One region of the Bacillus sp. D386 genome, then DNA from elsewhere that is predicted to be linked to it. Evidence: predicted binding sites of a transcription regulator. Region 1 holds the regulator's gene; each other region holds the start of a gene.

Region 1 (3,396 bases):
ACACTAAATATATTCTGCATATAGGAGAAACAAATACCGGTAAAACCTATCAGGCACTAAATAGATTAAGGCAAGCTGCATCTGGTATATACCTGGCACCTTTAAGGCTATTGGCACTTGAAGTATATGAAACGCTTAAAAACAACGGAATTGCCTGTGCATTAAAGACAGGTGAAGAAGAAAAGGATATTGCAAATGCCACGCATTATTCCTGCACAATTGAAATGTTTACCGAGAAAGATGAATTCGATGTCATGGTTATAGACGAAGCGCAAATGATTGCAGATAAGGATCGTGGGTTTTCTTGGTTTAGAGCTATTAATAAAGCGCGTGCTCGGGAAGTTCACATTATAGGCAGTCACAACTCTAAAAGGATGATTTTAAATCTGCTTCAGGGAAATGATATTGAAATTCATGAATACAAACGTGATATACCGCTGATTGTAGAGAAAAAACCTTTTAAGATCGAACATACCAAGGCAGGAGATGCATTGATTGTATTTTCTCGAAATAAAGTGCTTCAAACCGCTTCAAAGCTGGAAAGAAACGGCCATAAAGTAAGTGTGATCTATGGAAGTATGCCTCCTGAGACAAGAGCTAAACAAATTCAGAGGTTTATTAACAGGGAGACGCGAGTGATTGTATCTACAGATGCCATCGGAATGGGGCTCAATCTACCGATTAGGCGGGTCGTTTTTCTGGAAAATGATAAATTTGATGGCACGAGAAGACGTTTATTGACCTCCCAGGAAGTAAAGCAGTTAGCAGGCCGTGCCGGACGTAAAGGTATATATAATGAAGGAAGAGTGGCATTTACTGATCAAATTGGTTTAATGAAACGGTTGTTGAATGGTGAAGACCGGCCAATCAGTACATTTACAATAGCTCCTACACAGGTTGTATTTGAACGCTTTAAACGTTATCATTCCAGCTTTGATCAATTCTTTGAATTATGGGATGAATTTAAAAATCCTGCCGGAACAACAAAAGCACCGCTTACTCAGGAAAAAGCTTTATATCATTTAATTCGCCATGAACAAATAGAAGGACGAATGTCGATAACTGATTTATACGGTTTTCTGCATTTACCTTTTTCAGCGAATGAGGAGAGCCTTGTTAATCAATGGCTCTATAATATGAAAGCCATTGTGGATAGAAGAGAATTGAGAGAGCCTTTAATAAAGAAAGATTCCTTGGATGAACTTGAATTATCTTATAAATCAGTAGGATTGCATTTATTGTTTTTGTATAAATTAGATAGAAGAAGTGAAACGGTCTATTGGGAGCGAGTAAGAGAAGAAATCAGTTCAGATGCACATAATCAGTTAAGAAAAGGGGTTAAAAAATATCAAACAAAATGTCGGTCATGCAATAAGCCGTTAAGCTGGAATTATCCATTTGCTATTTGTCAGTCGTGTTATGAAGAGAGTAAACGATCAAGATACTATTACAGAGGATGGGATATATAGGACCTTCAAGCTTGCAATCATAATGGTTGCAAGCTTTTTGTATTACATAATTATATTATGTAAACAAGAAGATAAATAAAAGCGTTAATCTATTCATAAAGTGGAATATGCCAATCTTTAAATGCATAAGTTTAATAGAGAAAATAGAGATAATAGATTTTAAACACATAAGTAGAACCGGCTGAAAGCCGGTCCCATCGTTCTTATTGAATATTTCTGTATAACCCGATCACTTTACCGAGGATGCTGACATTTTGTAGAATGATAGGCTCGAGCATAGAATTTTCCGGCTGCAGACGGAAATGAGTATCTTCTTTAAAGAAACGTTTTACGGTAGCTTCATCATCTTCAGTCATGGCTACGACAATTTCACCATTGTTTGCTGTATGCTGCTGGCGAACAATAACATAGTCACCGTTAAGTATTCCAGCTTCAATCATACTGTCACCCATAATTTCAAGCATAAACACATTTTCATCGGCAGGAGCCATATGCTCAGGCAGAGGGAAGTATTCTTCTATATTTTCGATAGCTGTAATAGGCTGCCCTGCAGTTACTTTCCCGATTAATGGTACATTAACTGAATTTGTTTTTGGAATATGGTCATGTGGATCCATATCCAGGATTTCAATAGCACGTGGTTTGGTAGGATCTCGTCTGATGAGTCCTTTGCTTTCCAATCGCGCTAAGTGACCATGAACCGTGGAACTTGAAGCCAGTCCGACTGCTTCGCCAATTTCTCGAACGGAAGGCGGATAGCCCTTCGTTTTTACTTCTTCTTTAATATATAGCAAAATATCCTGTTGCCGTTTGGATAATTTAGTAGTCATCTCCCGCACCTCTTTTAGCTTTTCTTGTTTTTAGTATATCATTTCCTGTTTAACAGTACAAACATAAGTTCGTTTTTTGTATTGACACAAAACGTTTGTTCGGTTTATACTTGATTTATATTAAACGAACATACATTCGATGGGGGTTTATTTATGAAAAAATTATGGACTTCTTATAATTATTCCATCTTGTTTTTTATCGGTCTTTTCTTATTAATAACTACAATGATAGTAACAAATATTGAAGCACCAAAAGACGATTATCAACAAATCACGGTTAAAAAAGGAGATACAGTTTGGGATATGGCTGAACGTTTTGACGGCAGCGAAATGACACAGACTGAATTTGTCTCTTGGGTTCAGGAACATAATGACTTGCACATTAATCATTTAAAGGAAGGGCAAACGATTGTGATTCCTGTAAAGAAAATGAACGAAAATACAGAAATGCTACACTTAGCAGATTCTGATAAATAACTATATAATCAGTAAGGTCGGGAATGTTTCCCGGCCTTATCTATATGTAAAGAAGAATGGTGAGAGAAAATGAAGGTTGGAATTTATTGCAGAGTCAGCACAGATAAAAGTTCACAGGAAACATCACTGGAAAGGCAGGAGCAGGAGTTAACAAGACTGGCTGCCATAAAGGGGTTCGAGGTGGTAATAATCGAGAAAGAACAAGCCAGTGGATATGATTTAGAACGAGAAGGCATTCTAATCTTGCTGGAAAAAATGAAAAATAGAGAAATCGAGGGTCTCTTGATTCAGGATGAAACAAGACTGGGCAGAGGAAATGCCAAGATTGCTCTATTACATTGCATCTATAAAGAAGGGGTTAAATTATATACGGTTACTCATAATGGTGAGCTCGAGGTTTCTGAAACAGATGCCATGCTTTTGCAAATCATCAGTATAGTAGAGGAATATCAGCGAAAATTACAAAACAGTAAAATCAGAAGAGGGATGAAACGAGCAATTGAAAATGGATATAAACCACAAAGAAATTTAGCAAATCAACATCTTGGAGGCGGAAGAGAAAGGTCAGAGGTACCTTTACAGGAGGTTATTGAGCTGCGTATTAAAGGATTAACATTTGC
Region 2 (3,396 bases), on a different contig from region 1:
ATTTCGATTTGCAAAATATCCGATATTTCCTGGTAATTTGGAGTAACCGGCCTAGGTACAGCGTTTTCTAGTGTTTCAACAAAAGACTTTTCTTTGAAAACAGGAGCCGCATCCTGTACTTCCTTATCCTCATATAAAGCTTTTATGGTTGGAGCACGTCCGCCTTCGGTCGCAGAGATTTTTTGTCCTTCTTCCCCAGTCATGAATTTCACAAATTCCCATGATTCTTTTGGATGATCAGTATAGCGGTTAATCATGGCCATATAGCCTCCGAGTGTCGAAGCTGAGCCTGAATCACCAGCAGGCAAGGAGGTAAAGGCAAAGTTGCCAGCTACCTTTGAGGTACTTTTATCAGCAGCTGTTTTTTCCATATAGGGCCAGTTGCGTGCGAATACAGTTTGGCCTTCTTTAAAGGCAGATTCAGTTTCCGTTTCGGTAAAAGTTAAAATGTTATTTGGCATGAAATCTGCGTTTGCAATTTCAACCATTTTACTAAGTCCTTTTTTGGCTTCTGGACTGTTAATGACGACTTCATTGTTTTCATCGATGATTTTGCCGCCGTAGGAGGCAATGAATTCCATGGCGTTCACAACAATACCTTCATATTGCTTTGCTTGGAAGACAAAGCCTGAGCTTGTGCCTTCTTTCCCGTTTCCTTCTTTAGCCATTTCTATCAACTCATCCCATGTTTTTGGGGGTTCGCTAACCAAATCTGTTCGATAATAAAGAATACCGGCATCTGAGTATTTTGGCAGAGCCCATTGCTTACCTTCAAATTTCCCGGCTTCAACTGGACCGGGGAAGTAGTCTTCGAGATTTATTTTATCCTGATCGATGAAGCGGTCTAATTCCATCGCATAGTTAGCTTGGGCGAACTCTGCCGGCCAAACAACATCTGCATCAAATACATCAATTTCAGCACTTTTACTACTGAATGCGGTTACATATTGATCGTGCTGTTGAGTAGAACTATTCGGCATTTCCTGATAGTTTACCTTAATATTCGGATGTTTTTTCTCGAATGCTTCTATCAGTTTTTCTGTACTGCCTGTCGTATCGACTCCTCTGGCATATGTAATTTCAACTGTTTCTTCTTTTGAATCGTTCTCATCATTAGAGGTTTCTTCGGCATCCGAACATGCTGTTAAGGCAATCCCTAAGAAAGCAGCAGAAGAGATGGATAACCATTTTTTAAGTTTCATATTTTCCCTCCTATATTAATGAATACTTGCTTCTTTATAAATTCCTTTAGATTTGGTTAACGAAACCTAATTTTGGATAAAATTTCATACATGATCCTAAAGGCCTATGGACACATTTGAAGTCAGAGGGGTGCCAAATGGAGGGCCAGTCAGCGATTAACTTAGTATCCTGCTGGATTAATCACATGAAATGTAATATATTTGTAGCTGAATAGAATTGCTGGAAAATAGCTGCGTGATTCCAGAGGAAGCAGGTGAGACCTCAGATGAAGATTTTAATAGCTCTTTTAGCTCCAGGTTTATTAGTTGTGCTCTTTTCAAGAGTGACATATAGCTGCATAGTCGGTTTATGTTTAACTGTTGCCCTAATCGCCGCATCAGCGTATAAAGGCTATACATCATCCTGGCCTCTGATTATAATTGACGCATTTTCATTAACGGCGGGGTATTGGTATTCTCAGCGGATGATCAAAAGAACACCTAAAAGTGCATAAACAACAGACTGAGTCTTCCGCAATATTGAGGAAGACTCTTTTATTTTTTTGCAGGATGGGCATAAATGATATTATTAAAGTTAAAAAAATGGGAATGTTTGTTCGCTTTTTATTGGTTTGTTTATAGATGATTGTGGTAAAATATTGTTATCAAATAAAACGAGACTTGAGATGAAAATGATGAAAGGGGCTTTTGTGTGAGTAAACAATTTGAATTGGTTTCCAAGTATACTCCTCAAGGAGACCAGCCAACTGCAATTAAAGAGCTAGTGAATGGAATTAATAATGGCGTTAAGCATCAAACGCTGCTTGGCGCTACTGGAACCGGAAAAACATTCACGATTTCAAACGTGATAAAAGAGATTAATAAGCCCACCCTTATCATTGCTCATAATAAGACGCTTGCTGGACAGCTGTACAGTGAATTTAAAGAGTTCTTTCCGAATAATGCAGTCGAGTATTTTGTCAGTTACTATGACTACTATCAGCCTGAAGCGTATGTACCTCAGACCGATACCTTTATAGAAAAGGACGCCAGTATTAATGATGAGATAGATAAACTGCGCCACTCTGCAACATCTGCATTATTTGAGCGGAAGGATGTCATTATTATTGCCAGTGTGTCCTGTATTTATGGCTTGGGTTCTCCAGAAGAATACGGGGAAATGGTTTTATCCATACGAGTTGGCATGGAAATGGAGCGGAACCAGCTATTACGTAAATTGGTCGACATTCAATATGAACGAAATGATATTAACTTTCAACGCGGAGCATTTCGAGTAAGAGGAGATGTAGTAGAGATTTTTCCGGTCTCAAAGGATGAACACTGTGTACGTGTTGAATTTTTCGGCGATGAAGTGGAACGGATCAGAGAGGTGGATGCGCTGACTGGAGAAATTATCGGCGAAAGAGATCATGTAGCTATCTTCCCTGCATCCCACTTCGTTACAAGAGAAGAAAAGATGAGGATTGCTATTCAAAATATTGAGACGGAATTGGAAGAGCAGCTCACCTTTTTAAGAGGTGAAGGAAAGCTTCTCGAAGCACAGCGGTTGGAGCAAAGAACCCGTTACGATCTTGAAATGATGAGAGAAATGGGCTTTTGTTCAGGAATCGAGAACTATTCCCGACATCTGACCTTAAGGCCGCCGGGCTCTACCCCCTATACCCTTATTGATTATTTCCCTAAAGACTTTTTAATGGTTATAGATGAATCCCATGTTACAGTCCCGCAGGTTCGCGGAATGTATAATGGAGACCGCGCCCGGAAAGAGGTACTTGTCAATCATGGTTTCCGTTTGCCGTCCGCAATGGATAATAGGCCTTTGCAATTTCAGGAGTTTGAAGAACATGTCAACCAGATTGTTTATGTGTCTGCTACACCGGGGCCTTATGAACAGGAGCATTCACCGGAAATGGTTGAACAGATTATCCGTCCAACAGGACTGCTGGATCCAACTATTGATGTTCGCCCGATTGAAGGTCAAATTGATGACTTGTTAGGGGAAATTAACGAGAGAATCACAAGGGATGAGCGTGTCCTAATCACTACATTGACTAAGAAAATGTCTGAGGATTTAACGGATTATTTAAAAGAGCTTGGCATCAAGGTTCAATATTTGCACTCTGAGATTAAAACACTTGAACGAATCGAAATCATCAGAGATCTGCGTCTTGGAAAATATGATGTGTTGATTGGA
Region 3 (3,396 bases), on a different contig from region 1:
TATAACTTGTTAAATGGCGGGTGACAGAATGAATGCAGAATTAATAGCGGTAGGCTCTGAGTTATTACTTGGACAGATTGCAAATACCAATGCTCAGTTTATATCAAAAAGCCTGGCAGAGATAGGTATTAACGTATATTACCATACAGTAGTTGGGGATAATCCTGTACGATTAAAAAAGGCTATTGAAATTGCAGAATCCCGAGCAAATCTCATAATATACACTGGTGGGTTGGGACCAACAAAGGATGATATAACAAAAGAAGTTGTAGCTGCCCATATAGGTAAAACATTAATAACAGACCAAAAAGCTATGGAAAATATTGAAGAATATTTCAAGAAAATAAAACGGGTGATGACAGAAAACAACCGGAAGCAAGCATTGGTTATTGGAGGATCGGAAGTATTCCCTAATCAAAATGGAATGGCTCCCGGAATGGTTGTGTCTCATGGGGATATTCTTCACATTTTATTACCAGGTCCTCCAAGTGAAATGCAGCCAATGCATCAAAATTTTGCAGTTCCTTATCTTTTGAGATTAATGGACAGGGTGGAGCGTATAGATTCCCGAGTCCTCCGTTTCTTTGGTATTGGGGAATCACAGCTTGAAACAGAAATAGAAGATTTACTGGATCAGCAAAGTAATCCGACAATAGCGCCTCTTGCCTCAGATGGAGAGGTAACTCTTCGTATTACAGCTAAACATGAATCTATTGAAGAAGCTGACAAACTATTAAAAGAGACAGAAGAAAAAATTCTTTCGCGTGTGGGAGAATATTTTTACGGATATGATGATGCGACTATTATGACTGAACTTATCAATCTTTTAAAAGAAAATGAGCTTACAATATCGGCAGCAGAAAGCTTAACCGGCGGAATGTTTCAGGAAAAAATGACGGATATACAGGGAGCCGGTTTAATCCTTAAGGGCGGTATTGTTGTTTATACCAATGAAGCAAAGGAAAAGCTTTTGAAGGTCGAACAATCAACCATCGACCAATATGGAGTTGTCAGTGAGCAATGTGCTATGGAAATGGCTGATAATATTAAAGCCATGCTCCAATCTGATATTGGGATTAGTTTTACTGGAGTAGCTGGACCAGATGAATTGGAAGGTCATCCGGTAGGGACTGTTTATATCGGTATAGCCATTTCCGGTCAGAAAACGTACGCAAAGAGATTGGACTTAGGCGGTATGCGTGAGGTTAATCGGGTAAGAAGCATGAAGTATGGCTGTCATTTTCTTATCCGAAAGTTGAGAGAGTTATATGCATAATAGAAAACCCCAACTTATATGGTTGGGGATTTCTATTGTTTATAAAATTGAGATAATTTTAGTTTTACTTTAATTACTGCTAAAAGCATTCTGTTTGCTAGAGAGTTTCTTTAAATTTATTAGCAAAATTACCATTAAAACAATACGAATAAATGTTCGCTTTTTTACTTGTTAAATGGGGACAGATGAGGTATAGTATAAATAAGTTCTAAATTATACATGTAATGTTTTTATATAGATATGGGGAGGAAATAAACTGTGAGTGAACGTCAAGCTGCGCTCGATATGGCGCTAAAACAAATTGAAAAGCAATTTGGTAAAGGTTCAGTAATGAAGCTGGGGGAAAGAGCAGACAGAAAGGTTTCTACCATTCCAAGTGGTTCGCTTGCTCTTGATTCAGCCCTCGGTGTGGGTGGATATCCAAGAGGTAGAATAATTGAGATTTATGGACCGGAGAGTTCCGGTAAAACGACAGTAGCTTTACATGCAATTGCTGAAGTACAGGCACAGGGTGGACAAGCAGCATTTATTGATGCAGAACATGCTTTAGATCCGGCATATGCACAAAAGCTTGGCGTAAATATAGATGAATTATTACTTTCCCAACCAGATACAGGTGAACAGGCATTGGAAATTGCTGAGGCGCTTGTACGAAGTGGTGCAATTGATATTATCGTTGTTGACTCAGTGGCTGCTTTAGTACCAAAAGCTGAGATTGAAGGTGAAATGGGAGATTCTCATATGGGTCTACAAGCCCGTTTAATGTCTCAGGCTCTTCGTAAACTTTCTGGATCCATTAATAAATCTAACACCATAGCAATCTTTATCAACCAAATCCGTGAGAAGATTGGTGTTATGTTTGGTAACCCAGAAACAACTCCAGGTGGTCGTGCTCTTAAGTTCTATTCTACGGTTCGCCTTGAAGTAAGACGTGCAGAACAACTGAAACAGGGAAATGATATTGTAGGGAACAGGACTAAAGTAAAGGTTGTTAAAAATAAAGTGGCTCCACCTTTCAAAGTGGCAGAACTTGATATTATGTATGGTGAGGGTATTTCCAAAGAAGGAGAAATCATCGACATTGGTTCTGAATTGGATATTATTGAAAAGAGTGGGTCTTGGTACTCATATAATGGAGATCGCTTAGGACAGGGAAGAGAGAATGCGAAGCTCTTCTTAAAAGAAAATCCAGATGTTCGGGATGAAATTTCCATTAAAATCCGCTCAGCCTATGGATTAAACGGTGAAGCGAAAGTGGTTGAAGCAGCAGAGGAAATGGATAAATTTGATTTACCTGAATAAGTAGTTTGTAATGGGCAAACCTGATTATGGGTTTGCTCTTTCTATAGGTGGGCCTCAGGGTGTGTTTTATTATAAATTTAGCTGTTTCTGAAGAGAATCATGAAAGAAATAATATTTAGGTAGTATTGTGACTGGCAGAGTATGATCAATCAGTAAGTGTTGTTTGAGAAAAATCTATAACTTTATTAGAAAAGATGCGAAAAACAAATAATTTCTTCGGCTTTTGTACTTTTACTCAACTTAATGGGAAGCGGCTGTCTTAAAGTGGAGAGTATTATTAGAAACTATGACCTAGGTGGATAGGGTCACGAAAATTGTATATCTGTCTGTATTTTCTAAAAACGATTAAAAGAGCGTCAGGACTTGCTCTTGACAACAAATTTTCATAACTTTACAATAGAAATGTATTAATATCTTTTTTTATGACATGCCTAAAAGCGATTGTGCTGTATATTTTTAGATGATGTACATGCCAGAATTGAAAACAATGTAGTAAAAGAGATTAAAAAAGTTAATAGCAAGAGGAGGTGTAATGATGGATCCAATCGCTATCATCTCCATTTTGCTTGGCCTAATTGTTGGTGCAGTTGTTGGCTATTTGTTAAGAAGATCTATAGCTGAATCTAAAATATCCGGCGCAACGAACGCAGCTGAAAAAATTATTGAGGACGCAAAGCGTGAAGCGGACGCCTTGAAAAAGGAATCCCTTCTTGAAGCAAAGGATGAGATTCATAAGCTTCGGACTGATGCTGAAAAGGAAGTTCGTGATCGACGAACTGAATTACAGAGACAGGAAAATCGAATTCTACAAAAAGAAG

The links. The regulator LexA, encoded in region 1, represses DNA repair genes until DNA is damaged. The targets are predictions, from matches to a motif close to CGAACATATGTTCG.
Region 2: a site for LexA is predicted at 1,788-1,801, ahead of uvrB (excinuclease ABC subunit UvrB). Genes of this name have one in related genera too.
Region 3: a site for LexA is predicted at 1,422-1,435, ahead of recA (recombinase RecA). Genes of this name have one in related genera too.

Annotation. Positions count from the first base shown of each region.
Region 1 is NZ_VEMV01000002.1:7,427-10,822, reverse strand. Features, by position in the region: gene FHY45_RS05060 (helicase-related protein) at 1-1,469, shown strand, start outside; gene lexA (transcriptional repressor LexA) at 1,673-2,299, opposite strand; gene yneA (cell division suppressor protein YneA) at 2,453-2,776, shown strand; gene FHY45_RS05045 (YneB family resolvase-like protein) at 2,846-3,396, shown strand, end outside.
Region 2 is NZ_VEMV01000004.1:369,242-372,637, forward strand. Features, by position in the region: gene FHY45_RS13775 (ABC transporter substrate-binding protein) at 1-1,202, opposite strand, end outside; gene FHY45_RS13780 (CsbA family protein) at 1,469-1,696, shown strand; gene uvrB (excinuclease ABC subunit UvrB) at 1,894-3,396, shown strand, end outside.
Region 3 is NZ_VEMV01000001.1:281,129-284,524, reverse strand. Features, by position in the region: gene FHY45_RS01345 (competence/damage-inducible protein A) at 29-1,276, shown strand; gene recA (recombinase RecA) at 1,535-2,578, shown strand; gene rny (ribonuclease Y) at 3,114-3,396, shown strand, end outside.